Regions from separate parts of the Streptomyces sp. NPDC001220 genome, predicted to be linked through region 1. Evidence: riboswitches for the same ligand, from Rfam matches in the RefSeq annotation. Region 1 holds a riboswitch; each other region holds the start of a gene.
What was found. A riboswitch is a leader RNA that binds a small molecule or an ion and turns the genes downstream of it on or off. The one in region 1 is predicted to bind cobalamin.

Region 2: linked by a shared signal. The riboswitch ahead of ACWDGI_RS04030 (ribonucleoside-diphosphate reductase subunit alpha) and the one ahead of ACWDGI_RS26730 (cobalamin biosynthesis protein) in region 1 are both predicted to bind cobalamin.
Region 3: linked by a shared signal. The riboswitch ahead of metE (5-methyltetrahydropteroyltriglutamate--homocysteine S-methyltransferase) and the one ahead of ACWDGI_RS26730 (cobalamin biosynthesis protein) in region 1 are both predicted to bind cobalamin.

What each region holds. Positions count from the first base shown of each region.
Region 1 is NZ_JBSFJE010000011.1:292,431-296,926, forward strand. It holds gene ACWDGI_RS26725 (cobyric acid synthase) at 1-367, opposite strand, end outside; gene ACWDGI_RS26730 (cobalamin biosynthesis protein) at 364-1,347, opposite strand; cobalamin riboswitch at 1,449-1,588, opposite strand; gene ACWDGI_RS26735 (hypothetical protein) at 1,734-1,961, opposite strand; gene ACWDGI_RS26740 (anion permease) at 1,981-3,234, opposite strand; gene ACWDGI_RS26745 (lysozyme) at 3,409-4,197, opposite strand; gene ACWDGI_RS26750 (class II aldolase/adducin family protein) at 4,394-4,496, shown strand, end outside.
Region 2 is NZ_JBSFJE010000001.1:859,325-863,820, forward strand. It holds gene ACWDGI_RS04030 (ribonucleoside-diphosphate reductase subunit alpha) at 1-1,071, opposite strand, end outside; cobalamin riboswitch at 1,197-1,321, opposite strand; gene mctP (monocarboxylate uptake permease MctP) at 1,702-3,330, opposite strand; gene ACWDGI_RS04040 (DUF3311 domain-containing protein) at 3,327-3,596, opposite strand; gene ACWDGI_RS04045 (GntR family transcriptional regulator) at 3,720-4,484, opposite strand.
Region 3 is NZ_JBSFJE010000015.1:273,895-278,390, reverse strand. It holds gene ACWDGI_RS32790 (LLM class flavin-dependent oxidoreductase) at 1-348, shown strand, start outside; gene ACWDGI_RS32785 (alpha/beta hydrolase) at 459-1,229, shown strand; gene ACWDGI_RS32780 (flavin reductase family protein) at 1,288-1,803, shown strand; cobalamin riboswitch at 1,881-2,100, shown strand; gene metE (5-methyltetrahydropteroyltriglutamate--homocysteine S-methyltransferase) at 2,262-4,496, shown strand, end outside.

The sequences.
Region 1 (4,496 bases):
CGGCGAGACAGTCGAGCACGGTCCCGAGCAGCTTCTGCTGCCGTCCCCCGTGGTAGCCGCGCGCGCTCAGCTCGCCGACCGGTTTCCCGAGCAGTACGACCTGGCTGCTCTGCTCGCCGCCCGGCTTGAGCAGCACGGGGTTCATCAGCGCGGTCGGCTCGATGCGACAGGCCTGTGCCTGCATGGCCTGCGCCCGCCCGATCTCGGCGCCCTCGCGCGTGACGAAGGAGTTGAGGGACATGTTCTGCGCCTTGAACGGCGCGACCTTGACGCCCTGCCGCACCAGCCACCGGCAGATACCGGCGGTGACGACACTCTTGCCGGCGTCGGAGGTGGTACCGGCGACGAGGAGCCCGCCGCCGTTCACGACGTCCGTCCCGGCCGCCGTGCGGAGCGCTGTGCCGGGCGCCGTGAAAGCGCCCCCCGCAGCAGGGCCCCGGCCGCGCCGGCCCCGAACGCCAGCCACCCCACCCGCCGTGACAGTCTTACCGCCCGCTCGATGTCCGCGACTTCCACCGCACGCCCCTCCGCGTTCAGTACCGGCCGGTGCTCGACCCGCCCGCCGTATGACAAGGTCCCGCCGAGCCGTACCCCCAACGCCCCGGCGAACGACGCCTCCACCGGCCCGGCGTTGGGGCTCGGGTGCTTCGCCGCGTCGGACCGCCAGGCCCGTACGGCCCCCTCGGTGTCCGCTCCGGCGACGGCGGCCAGTACGGCGGTGAGCCGTGCCCCCGGCCACCCCGCCACGTCGTCCAGCCGCGCCGAGGCCCACCCGTACCGCCGGTACCGGGCCGACTTGTGACCCACCATGGCGTCCAGGGTGTTGACGGCCCGGAACCCGAGCAGCCCCGGCACCCCGCCCACGGCCCCCCACACCAGCGCACCCACGACCGCGTCGCTCGTGTTCTCCGCGACGGACTCCACGACGGCCCGGGCGATTCCGTCGGCGTCCAGGGCCTGCGGATCCCGTCCGCACAGATGCGGCAGCCGGGCCCGGGCGGCCTCGACGTCCCCCGTCTCGAGGGCGCGTCCGATGACACCGGCCTCGCGGGCGAGTGAAGTGCCCCCGACGACGGCCCAGGTGGCGGTCGCGGTGAGCGCGACGGAAGCGGCGGTGGACGGTCGTACGACCCGCTGGGCCAGGGCACCCAGCGTCACGGCGCCGCCGGCGCAGACGGCGGTGTGCAGCGCGCCCCACCCACGGTGGTCCCGCCACAGCGCCCGTTCGACGGCCCCGGCCGCCCGTCCGAACGCGGCGACCGGATGCCCGCGGCGCGGATCGCCGAGCAGCAGATCGCCGAGAAGGCCGGCGGCGGCGCCGTACGCGAAGACGCGACCGGCACCCATCGGCTCAGCCCGCCGCGGGGGCGGGAACGGGCCTGGTACTCAACCTCGAACGGCAGCCGCGCATGGCGATATGTCCTCACTCAGGGTGTCCACGCCCTGGTTCGACGAGACCGGCGGTGAGAGTTCCTGGCTCCCGGGGATTGCTACCCCGGTGACAGTGGCGGGACCGCGCCGGATTCACACCGGCTTCCTCTCTTGCCGCCGTACTTGGCTCCGGAAGTCCACCACGCCCCCGGAAGACCCGTCAACTTGCCGTTGACCTGCGGGAGGAGTGTGTGGGAAGGCCCACACCGGTGGGCCGGCGGGGCTCGTGGGACATGCCGAAGGCTCCTCCCGAGCGAGTCGGGGAGGAGCCTTGTCCGGCCGAGGTCAGGCCTTGGCCACGATCAGGACTTGGCCACGATCAGGTGGATGCCGTACGCCACCGCGGCCGCGCAGGCGGCGAAGCACAGGTAGGCGGCGGTCACGGCCAGGGCCGCGGAGTTGCCCTGGGCCACGGCGCGTTCGCGGGCGGAGAGGCCCTTGATGCCGAGGGTGAAGAGGGCCACCATGCCCACGGTGACCACGAGGCTGACGCCGAAGACGGAGCCGATGGCTGCCCAGTCGATGTTCATGTCGGTTCTTCCTCGGGTGTCAGACGGTCGCGGCCGGGTCGGTGGCGGCGGCCGGCGCGGGTGACGGGGCGGGGGACGGGATCGTGGCGGTGAGGTCGTCGGCCACCGTGCCGGCGGGCGGCGGGGTCACGGCGGCCATCGCCGCGGTCACCACGCCGGCCGGCTCCGTGCCGTCGGTGTCGTTGACGTTGGCGCTGTCCACGACCTCGCGGCGGGAGAGCTTCCAGATCGTGGCGCTGGATGCGACGAGGAAGACGGCGACGACCGCCGTGCCCCAGTCGCCGAGGTCCGTCACGGACTCGGCGAGCGCGCCGACGACCGCGGCCGCGGGGAGGGTGAGCACCCAGGCGATCATCATGCGGGTCGCGGTGGACCAGCGGACCGTACCGCCCTTGCGGCCCAGGCCCGCGCCCATCACGGAACCGGAGACGACGTGCGTGGTGGAGAGGGAGAAGCCGAGGTGGGAGGAGGCCAGGATGGCGGTGGCCGCGCTGGTCTGGGCGGCGAAGCCCTGCTGCGGCTGGAGGTCGGTCAGGCCCTTGCCCATGGTGCGGATGATCCGCCAGCCGCCGATGTAGGTGCCGAGGGCGATGGCGAGGCCGGCGGAGAGGATGACCCAGGTGGGAGGGTTCGAGCCGGGGGCGATGGAGCCGCCCGCGATCAGCGCGAGGGTGATGATGCCCATCGTCTTCTGCGCGTCGTTGGTGCCGTGCGCGAGGGAGACCAGGCCGGCCGAGGCGATCTGACCGGCGCGGAAGCCCTTGCGGGTGGCGTTGTCGTCGGCGTTCTTGCCGATCGCGTACGACAGGCGGGTGGAGAGCATCGCGGCGAGGCCCGCGACGACGGGGGCGGCGACCGCCGGGAGCAGGACCTTGGTGACCAGCACGTCGCCGTGGACCGCGCCGAGGCCGGCGGAGGCGACGGTGGCGCCGATCAGACCGCCCATCAGGGCGTGCGAGGAGCTGGAGGGCAGACCCACCAGCCAGGTCACCAGGTTCCAGAGGATCGCGCCGACCAGGGCGGCGAAGATGACCTCGGGGCGGATGCCGTTCTCGTCGACGAGGCCCTTGGAGATCGTGTTGGCGACCTCCACGGAGAGGAAGGCGCCCACCAGGTTGAGCGCGGCCGACATGGTCACCGCGATCTTGGGCTTGAGTGCGCCGGTCGAGATGGTCGTGGCCATCGCGTTGGCGGTGTCGTGGAAACCGTTCGTGAAATCAAACGCGAGTGCGGTCACCACCACAATCGCGAGGATCAGCGAGAAGTTTTCCATTTACCCAGACAATCTTTAGAGGTCATCGGCCGTTGGACCGTAGGCAACCTGGATGAACGGAAGGTGAACTGGGATGGTCACTGTGGTGTCTGAGATCGACTTCAGGGTATCCGCGCGCGGGAACGGGCGAAGCCGCCGTCCCGTCTCCGGTCCGGCGGCTCAGTCGCCCGTTGGTCAGTAGCCCTTGGCGAACGCCTTCAGCCGGCTCGCCGACCCGTTGAAGAGATTCTGGTCACCCGGCAGGCTGCCGCTGTTGTCGTACTGCCAGAAAGTCCACCGCGACCACCCGGCCGGCAGCGCGCCCGCGTCCGCCGAGCCGTGGCGGGCGATCCACAGGGCGTGGTTCGCGGCGAAGGCGCCGCTGCCGCCGGTGCAGAGGTTCCACCAGTGGGTGGTCGTGTAGATCACCGGCCGCCGGCCGGTCTCCCGCTTCAGTTCGTCACTGAAGGACTTGATCCACTCGACCATCTTGGAGTGGCTCAGCCCGTAGCACCTGTGCTTCTTGTCGTACGGGTTGTACTCGACGTCGAGCGCCGGCGGCAGTGTCCAGCCGTCCGCGCTCCAGGTGCCGCCGTGGCTCACGAAGTACGCGGCCTGCCGAGCGCCCGACGACTTGTCCGGCAGCGCGAAGTGGTAGGCGCCCCGCATGATTCCGGCCTCGCGTGAACCGTTGTACTGCTGGCCGAAGTACGGGTTGCGGTAGGTGGTGGACTCGGTCGCCTTGACGTATACGAACCTGGCGCCTTTCGCCCTGGCGCCCGCCCAGTCGACGTTCTTCTGGTGCGAGGAGACGTCGTGCCCCTTCGGCGGGCTCGCCGCGGACGCCGGCGTCCCGGCGAACGCGGTCGCGGCCCCCGCGAGGGCGAGAGCGGCCACGGACGCCGCGAGGGCGCGGGCCTGATGGCGGTGACGGTGGCGGTGGCGGTGGCGGTGGTGGTGCGACGCGGAGCGGTCACGGGCCATGTTTCCCCCCGGAATGGCGACGTGTACGAAAAATCGTCCAGAGGTTATTGGAAGATCGGCGTATGATCGGCGATCTTCGGCCAAGCCTTGAAATGGGGCGCTTTGTGAGGATTTGCGCTCTACTGAATTCGGGGTGTCCGGCCTAAAGTGCCCTGCCGTACAAGCCGGTTGGGGCACCGCCTGACAGGATCGGGCCATGACTGAGCAGTGGCGGGACGAGCGTGCCGGACGGGGTGGGCGCAGCGACGCACCGGGTGTGTCGGAGCCGCGGAGACGGGATGTGCGCGCGGAGGAGGCGA
Region 2 (4,496 bases), on a different contig from region 1:
CGGGGAGAACAGGGACCACTGCCCGTCGGCGTTCACCCGGCGCATGAACTCGTCCGGGACCCAGTGCGCGAGGTTCAGGTTGTGCGTACGCCGGGCGTCCTCACCGGTGTTGTCGCGCAGCTCCAGGAACTCCTCGATGTCGGAGTGCCAGGTCTCCAGGTAGACCGCGGCCGCGCCCTTGCGCCGGCCGCCCTGGTTCACCGCGGCGACCGAGGCGTCGAGCGTCTTGAGGAACGGCACGATGCCGTTGGAGTGCCCGTTGGTGCCGCGGATCAGCGAACCGCGGGAGCGGATCCGGGAGAAGGAGAGACCGATGCCACCGGCGTGCTTCGAGAGCCGGGCCACCTGGTGGTACCGGTCGTAGATGGAGTCCAGCTCGTCCTTCGGGGAGTCGAGGAGATAGCAGGACGACATCTGGGGGTGCCGGGTACCGGAGTTGAAGAGGGTGGGGGAGGAGGGGAGGTAGTCGAGGCGGCTCATGAGCCGGTAGAGCGCGGCGACTTCCTCCACCGACCTGGCGCTGTCGTCCTCGGCGAGGCCGGCGGCGACCCGGAGCAGGAAGTGCTGGGGGGTCTCGACGACCTTGCGGGTGATCGGGTGCCGGAGCAGGTAACGGCTGTGCAGGGTGCGCAGGCCGAAGTAGCCGAAACGGTCGTCGGCGTCCGGGTCGACCAGGGCGTCCAGGCGGGCCGCGTGCAGGCGCGCGAACTCGGCGGTGCGGTCCGCGATGAGGCCCTCGCGGTGGCCGACGGCGACGGACTCGGTGAAGGACGTCACGCCCTGCGAGGCGGCCTCGGCACGGATCGAGACCGTCAGCAGCCGGGCGGCGAGCCGGGAGTAGGCGGGGTCCTCGGAGATGAGACCGGCCGCCGCCTCGGTGGCCAGCTCGCGCAGCTCCGACTCGTCGGCCCGCGCGGACCGGCCGCGCAGCGCGGCGGCGGCGACCCGGCCGGGGTCGGCGTCGGGGAGGTCGGCGGTCAGCCCGGTCAGGGTCCGCAGCAACGCGGTGCCGGGACCGTCCTCGTCCACAGAGATGGTCGCTGAAGCCGGTTCGGCTGGCGCGATGGTCACGTGGGGCTCTCCCTCGCTCGGCTCGGGGCCTGGCGGAGGGCAGGAGGCAGCACACGAGCGCACGCACGCGTGTCGCGTCCCCGGCCCACTCCACGAGACCCGGACGTCAGAACACCCGGGCCGGACGGCCGGGCGTGCTGTCGGCAGGTCCTCGGACTGACGCTTGTGCACAGATGTGCGCAAGTACACCGTTGCGGGACAGTTCCGGATTCGCACCGGATTCCCCTGCGGCGACAGCGAGCATGAGCATACATCTAGTGCCGGGCCGCGGTGTCACCCCCACATGTTGTGTCGCGGAGGTGTCGGAGTGTCAGCTCGTAGGTGAGGAGAGTGATGTCGTCCAGGTGTGGCACGGGATTCCGGTCCCGCCCGGGCGTGCGGACGAAGCCGAGGCGTTCGCAGCTCGTGGAGGCGGGTCCGGGCTGTCACCTCGCCGAGGTTTTCGTGTTCGGCGGGTCGCGATCGGTGGGTCGCGCTTCGCGGATGTGGATCGTCGTGCGGAGGGGTGTGCACGACAGCGGGCCGCCGGGAGTGGGATTTCTCGGCGGCCCGCTGCGGGTTGTGGGTGGTCGCTCGCGCCCACGGCGGAGCCGCACATGGATACGGCCCCGCGCCCTGACGGGGCGCGCTCTAGTGGGCGCCCTCCGCGACGGCCGGCGGGAGTTCCACTTCCACGCCCGCGTCGCCCGCGTCGGCCGTGTAGTCCTGGGGGGTCGTCTCGTCGACGCCCTCGGGGGCCTTCAGGGCCTTCAGGGCGAACGTCAGGACCACCGTCACCACCACGTTCATCACGAACGCCGTCAGGCCGATGTAGCCGATCTCGCCGATGCCCGGGATCTCCTTGGCCGAGCCGCCGAAGTGCTTCTGGGTGGGGGAGGCCACGCCGTACGCCGCGGCCGTGCCGTAGACCATGCCGACCGCCCAGCCCGCCAGCAGGGCCCAGCGGTGGAACCAGCGGGTGAACAGGCCGCCCACCAGCGCCGGGAAGGTCTGCAGGATCCAGATACCGCCCAGCAGCTGGAAGTTGATGGCGACGGTCTTGTCCATGGTGAGGACGAAGACCAGCGCGCCGACCTTCACCAGCAGCGACACCAGCTTGGAGACCTGGGCCTCCTGCTTCGGTGTGGCGTCCGGCTTGATGAAGTCCCGGTAGATGTTGCGGGTGAAGAGGTTCGCGGCCGCGATGGACATGATGGCCGCCGGGACCAGGGCGCCGATGCCGATCGCCGCGAAGGCCACGCCCGCGAACCAGTCCGGGAACATGTTCTCGAACAGCTGGGGGATCGCCAGCTGGCCGTTGGTGACCTTGACGCCGGCCGCGATGGCCATGAAGCCGAGCAGCGCGAGCAGGCCCAGCATCAGGGAGTACAGCGGCAGGATCGTGGTGTTGCGGCGGATCACGTCACGGCTGCGGGAGGAGAGCGTCGCGGTGATCGAGTGCGGGTACATGAACAGCGCGAGCGCGGAGCCCAGCGCCAGGGTGGCGTAGGTCCACTGGCCGGCCTCGGGTGGCGACAGCGTGCCGCGTGGTTTGCCGGTGGCCGGATTGACCTGCGCGAACGCGTGGCCCGCCTTGGCGAAGATGTCGTCGAAGCCGCCCAGCTTGATCGGGATGTAGATGATCGCCACCGCGATGACGAGGTAGATCAGCCCGTCCTTCACGAACGCGATGAGCGCGGGCGCCCGCAGGCCGGAGGAGTAGGTGTACGCCGCCAGCACGCCGAAGGCGATGAGCAGCGGGAGGTCCTTCACGAACCAGTTGGTGCCGTCGCCGCCACCGACGCCCATGACGTCGAGGACGGCCTGGATGCCTACGAGCTGGAGCGCGATGTAGGGCATCGTCGCCAGGATGCCGGTCAGGGCGACGGCGAGCGAGAGGCCCTTGGAGCCGAAGCGCCCGCGCACGAAGTCCGAGGTCGTCACGTAGCCGTGCTTGTGGGAGACCGACCACAGGCGCGGCAGGAACGTGAAGATCAGCGGGTAGACGAGGATCGTGTACGGCACCGCGAAGAAGCCGGCCGCGCCCGCCGCGTAGATCGCCGCCGGTACGGCGACGAAGGTGTACGCCGTGTACAGGTCGCCGCCGAGCAGGAACCAGGTGACCCAGGTGCCGAACGACCGGCCGCCCAGGCCCCATTCGTCGAGGGAGTGCTCGTTGTCGGCCTTGCGCCAGCGTGCGGCGAGGAAACCCATGGCCGTGACGGCCAGGAAGAAGAAGATGAAGACGCCGAGCGCGACGCCGTTCACACCGTCCTTCACTTCTGCGCACCCCCGCTCGTGCTCTCGGACTTGCGGGCGCGCTGGTCACGCTGCCACAGCTGGTACGCGGTCATCGTGAGCGCGGTGGATATCAGCACCCACAGCATCTGGTACCAGTAGAAGAACGGGATCCCGATGAACGTCGGGTCCGTCTTGGCGTAGGAGCCCACCCACAGCATCGCCACGAAGGGCGCGACGAGACAGACGGTGATGACCACGCGTATCGGTGTCACCACCGGCTGCCTCACTTCAGGTACATCCGACATACCGCGGCTCCGTCCCCTCACCGTTCGCCTGTGTAATGCGCAGGCAATCTAGGTCACGGCGTCACCGGAGCGGAAGTAGCTGTCCGGCTATCGGCATGTCGATTCTGTGAAAGGCGCCCCGTGTCAGTCCCGGGGACGCTTCAGCCGGGCCACGAACTTGTAGCGGTCGCCGCGGTACACCGAGCGCACCCACTCCACGGGCTGGCCCTCGCGGTCCAGGGAGTGCCGGGAGAGCATCAGCATCGGCAGGCCCACGTCGGTGCCGAGCAGGCCGGCCTCGCGCGGGGTGGCCAGCGAGGTCTCGATGGTCTCCTCGGCCTCGGCGAGGTGGACGTCGTACACCTCGGCGAGGGCGGTGTAGAGGGACGTGTACTTGACCAGGGAACGGCGCAGGGCCGGAAAGCGCTTGGCGCTCAGGTGCGTGGTCTCTATGGCCATGGGCTCGCCGTTGGCCATGCGCAGCCGCTCGATGCGCAGCACGCGCCCGCCCGCCGTTATGTCGAGCAGGCCGGCGAGCCGGTCGTCGGCGGTGATGTAGCCGATGTCCAGCAGCTGCGAGGTCGGCTCCAGGCCCTGGGCGCGCATGTCCTCGGTGTACGAGGTCAGCTGGAGCGCCTGCGAGACCTTCGGCTTGGCCACGAAGGTGCCCTTGCCCTGGATGCGTTCCAGGCGGCCCTCGACGACCAGTTCCTGGAGGGCCTGGCGGACGGTGGTGCGGGAGGTGTCGAACTCGGCGGCCAGTGTGCGCTCGGGCGGGACCGGGGTGCCGGGCGCCTGTGTCTCCGTCATTTCGAGGAGATGTTTCTTCAGGCGGTAGTACTTGGGCACGCGCGCGGTACGGACGGCTGTCCCGCTCTCGTTCTCCGCACTGCTGACGTCGGTGCTCATGCTCCGCCTTCC
Region 3 (4,496 bases), on a different contig from region 1:
GGCCGCACCGGAGCGGCCAAGCTCATCGAACGAGCCAGGACGGAGAGTCTGACGCTTCGCCAAGTCGCCGATCTGGTCAGCGAGTTCCGGCAGTCGCCGTTCGTCGGGGCGCCGAAGACCGTGGCCGACACCATCGAGCAGTGGTTCGACGCCGGCACCTTCGACGGCATCAACCTCGCCTTCCGCACCAACGACGACCTGGAGCTCTTCGTGGACGGCGTCGTCCCGATCCTCCAGAAGCGCGGGCTGTTCCGCACCGAGTACGAGGCCGACACCCTGCGCGGCAACCTCGGCCTGCCGATCCCGGTCAACCGGCACACCGACGAGCGCCGGCTCGTGAACGGCTGACCGGGCCCCGTGCGCAGCACTCACCCGAAGACGCGGTCCGGGCCCGACCGCGCCCACACCACGACCCGCACCCGCACCCGCACCCGCACCCGCACCCGCAGGAGCCTGAGATGACCGAGTACAGCGACCACCACGCCCCCGAGGGCCTCCTCACCCGCGGCACCGTCGTCGTGGTGCCCGGCCGGGGGGAGAGCCGTGCCACCTACGGCCGGCTCGGCAGGCGGCTCGCGGCCGACGCCTACCGCGTCCGGGTCGTGGACGGCCCCGAGATCGACGCCGGCGACCTGAACGGTTCGCTGGCCCGGTTCGGCGACGGGCTGGCCGCCGCCGTGGCGGGTACGGCGGCCGCCGGAGGCGAAGTGACCGGGCCGGTCGTGCTGGTGGCCGCCGACTCAGGTGCCGCGGCCGTCGCGGCGCTGCTCGGTCTCGGCGGCTCCCCGGCCGCCGTGCGGCCGGGGGCCGTCGTGCTGGCAGGCCTCCCGGGCCGTACCGCCGCGACCGGCGGCAGCTGGGACGACGAACTCGACGTCCGCACGTCCTGCCCGACCCACCGAGGGGTGCTCAGCAACGACCCGGGCGCGCAACGGGGCACGCTCGACGCCCCGTTGCCCGGCGCGCTGCTCGACGCGGCCTACCACGCGGATCTCGCCGTCCCCGCCCTGCTCCTCGTCGGCGACGCGGACCCGCTCGCGGACCGCGACGCCCTGGCCCGTACCGCGAAGACGCTGTCCCGCTCCCGGCTGGCGGTGGTCCGCGACGCCCACCACGACGTCCTCAACGACCTTCAGCACCGCTCGGTCGCGGCCGAGGTCGTGACCTTCCTGGAGGCACTGCGCACCGGGCTGGTGCCCGCGATCGCGGTGGAGTCCAGCGCCTGGTGACGGCCGCCGTCGCAGGTCCCTCTCCCACCCCTCCCCCTGCGTACCGAAAGGAAAGGGCATGAGCGCCCCGCTCCATCGAAGCCCGTCGTCCACGGTCACCGCCCCCGACGGCGCGGACCTCCTGCGCGACACCCTGCGCCGGCACGCCGCCGGAGTCACGGTGATCACCTTCCCGGGCCCGGTCGGCTTCACCGCCACTTCCTTCACCTCCGTCTCCCTGCGGCCGGCCCTGGTCTCGTTCTGCATCGGCCTCGAAGCGTCCAGCACCCCCGCCGCGCGCCTCGCGGACCGGTTCGCCGTCCATGTACTCGGCACCGCGAACGCCGGTCTGGCGAGGCAGTTCGCGCGCAGCGGCGTCGACCGGTTCGCGGGGGTGCGCTGGCGGGCGCAGCCGGACGGGCTGCCCGTCCTCGACGACGTCACCGGCTGGCTGTCGGCCCGCATCACCCTGCGCCAGACCATCGGTGACCACCTGCTGGTGGTCGGCGAGGTCGACTCGGGCGCGGTGGTCGAGGAGGCCACGGCCCTCGTCCACCACAACGGATCCTTCGCATCGGCGCATCCACTGGTGTGAGACCGCGGAGGAGCCGGTGGGCCGGCTCACACCACCGGATGCCGGACGGGTCGCCGCCGTCCGCGGTGGTACCCCGTAGGCTGGCGCGTGCAGCTGGTTCGCCCCGTCCGCCAGGCGGGGTGTCGCAAGAGGGAACCCGGTGGGAATCCGGGACTGCCCCGCAGCGGTGAGTGGGAACGAACGCCGTCATACGCACTGGGCCCGACGTACGGACCTGGGAAGCGACGGCCGGTAGGTGTCCTCCGTCAGGAGGGCGTGCCCGCGAGTCCGAAGACCTGCCAACTGCCCGCGCGCGAACCACTCGTGCGCGGACATCCCGGTGACCTCGAGGGCGGGTCGGCGTACACACCAGGCGGATGACCGTGCCGTGCAGGGTCGTTTCCGTCCGGTTCGTCACCCCTTCGCGCCCTCGTCCCGTCTCCGGGATCTCAGGGATTCATCTCGCGAAGGAGATCTCCGTGACAGCGAAGTCCGCGGCCGCGGCACGGGCCACCATGTACGGCTACCCCCGCCAGGGGCCGAACCGGGAACTGAAGAAGGCGATCGAGGGCTACTGGAAGGGCCGGACCGACGCCGACGCCCTCCGCGCCACCGCGGCCGGCCTGCGCCGGAGCAACTGGCGGCAGCTCGCCGGCGCCGGCGTCCACGAGGTGCCCACCGGCGACTTCTCGTACTACGACCACGTCCTGGACACCACCGTCATGGTCGGCGCGATCCCCGCCCGTCACCGGGCCGCCGTCGACGCCGACGCGCTGGACGGCTACTTCGCCATGGCCCGCGGCACCCAGGACCTGGCGCCGCTGGAGATGACCAAGTGGTTCGACACCAACTACCACTACCTGGTACCGGAGTTGGGCCCCGACACCGTCTTCACCGCCGACTCCGGCAAGCAGGTCGGCGAGCTGCAGGAGGCCCTCGCGCTCGGCCTCACCGCCCGGCCCGTGCTCGTCGGCCCGGTCACCTATCTGCTGCTCGCCAAGCCGGCCCCGGGCGTGGCCGCCGGCTTCGACCCGCTCACCCTGCTCGACCGGCTGCTCCCCGTGTACGCCGAGGTCCTCGCCGACCTGCGCGCGGCCGGCGCCGAGTGGGTGCAACTGGACGAGCCCGCCCTGGTCCAGGACCGCACCCCGGCCGAGCTGAACGCCGCCGCGCGGGTCTACCGCGACCTGGGGGCCCTGCCCGACCGCCCGAAGCTGCTGGTCGCCTCCTACTTCGACCGCCTCGGCGAGGCACTCCCGGTGCTGGCCAAGGCCCCCGTCGAGGGCCTGGCCCTGGACTTCACCGAGGCCGCCGCCGCCAACCTGGACGCGCTGGCCGCCGTCGGCGGACTGCCCGGCAAGCGGCTGGTCGCGGGTGTCGTCAACGGCCGCAACATCTGGGTCAACGACCTGGCGAGGTCCCTGTCCACCCTCGGCACCCTCCTCGGGCTCGCCGACCGGGTCGACGTCGCCGCCTCCTGCTCTCTCCTCCATGTGCCGCTCGACGCGGCGGCCGAGCGGGACATCGAGCCGCAGATCCTGCGCTGGCTCGCCTTCGCGAAGCAGAAGACCGCCGAGATCGTCACCCTCGCCAAGGGCCTGGCCCAGGGCACCGACACCATCGCCGCCGAACTCTCGGCGAACCGGGCCGACCTCGCCTCCCGCGAGAACTCGCCCATCACCCGGGACCCGGCGGTGCGCGCTCGTACCGCCGCCATCACCGACGCCGACGGCCGCCGTTCCCGGCCGTACCCCGAGCGGGCCGTCGCCCAGCGCGCCCACCTCGGGCTGCCGCTGCTGCCGACCACGACCATCGGCTCCTTCCCGCAGACCGGCGAACTGCGCACCGCCCGCGCCGACCTGCGCACGGGCCGGATCGACACGGCCGGGTACGAGGAGCGGATCCGGGCCGAGATCCGGGAGGTCATCGCCTTCCAGGAGAAGTCCGGGATCGACGTCCTGGTGCACGGCGAGCCCGAGCGCAACGACATGGTCCAGTACTTCGCCGAGCGGCTGACGGGGTACCTGGCCACCCAGCACGGCTGGGTCCAGTCGTACGGCACCCGGTACGTGCGGCCGCCGATCCTGGCCGGTGACATCTCCCGTCCCGAGCCGATGACCGTGCGCTGGACGACGTACGCCCAGTCGCTCACGGGCCGCCCGGTCAAGGGCATGCTGACCGGTCCGGTCACCATGCTCGCCTGGTCGTTCGTCCGGGACGACCAGCCGCTCGGCGACACCGCCCGGCAGGTCGCCCTCGCCCTGCGCGACGAGGTCGACGACCTGGAGGCGGCCGGGACCTCGGTGATCCAGGTGGACGAGCCGGCGCTGCGCGAGACCCTGCCGCTGCGCGCCGCCGGCCGCCCGGACTACCTGGCGTGGGCGACCGAGTCGTTCCGGCTGAGCACCGCGGGGGCGCGTCCTCGGACCCAGATCCACACGCACATGTGCTACGCCGAGTTCGGCGACGTCGTCCAGGCCATCGACGACCTCGACGCGGACGTCATCAGCCTGGAGGCGGCCCGCTCGCACATGCAGGTCGCCCGCGAACTCGCCGCGCACGGCTACCCGCGCGAGGCCGGACCCGGTGTCTACGACATCCACTCGCCGCGCGTGCCGAGCGCGGAGGAGGCCGCCGGGCTGCTCCGCACCGGCCTGGAGGCGATCCCCGCCGAACGGCTGTGGGTCAACCCAGACTGCGGCCTGAAGACCCGC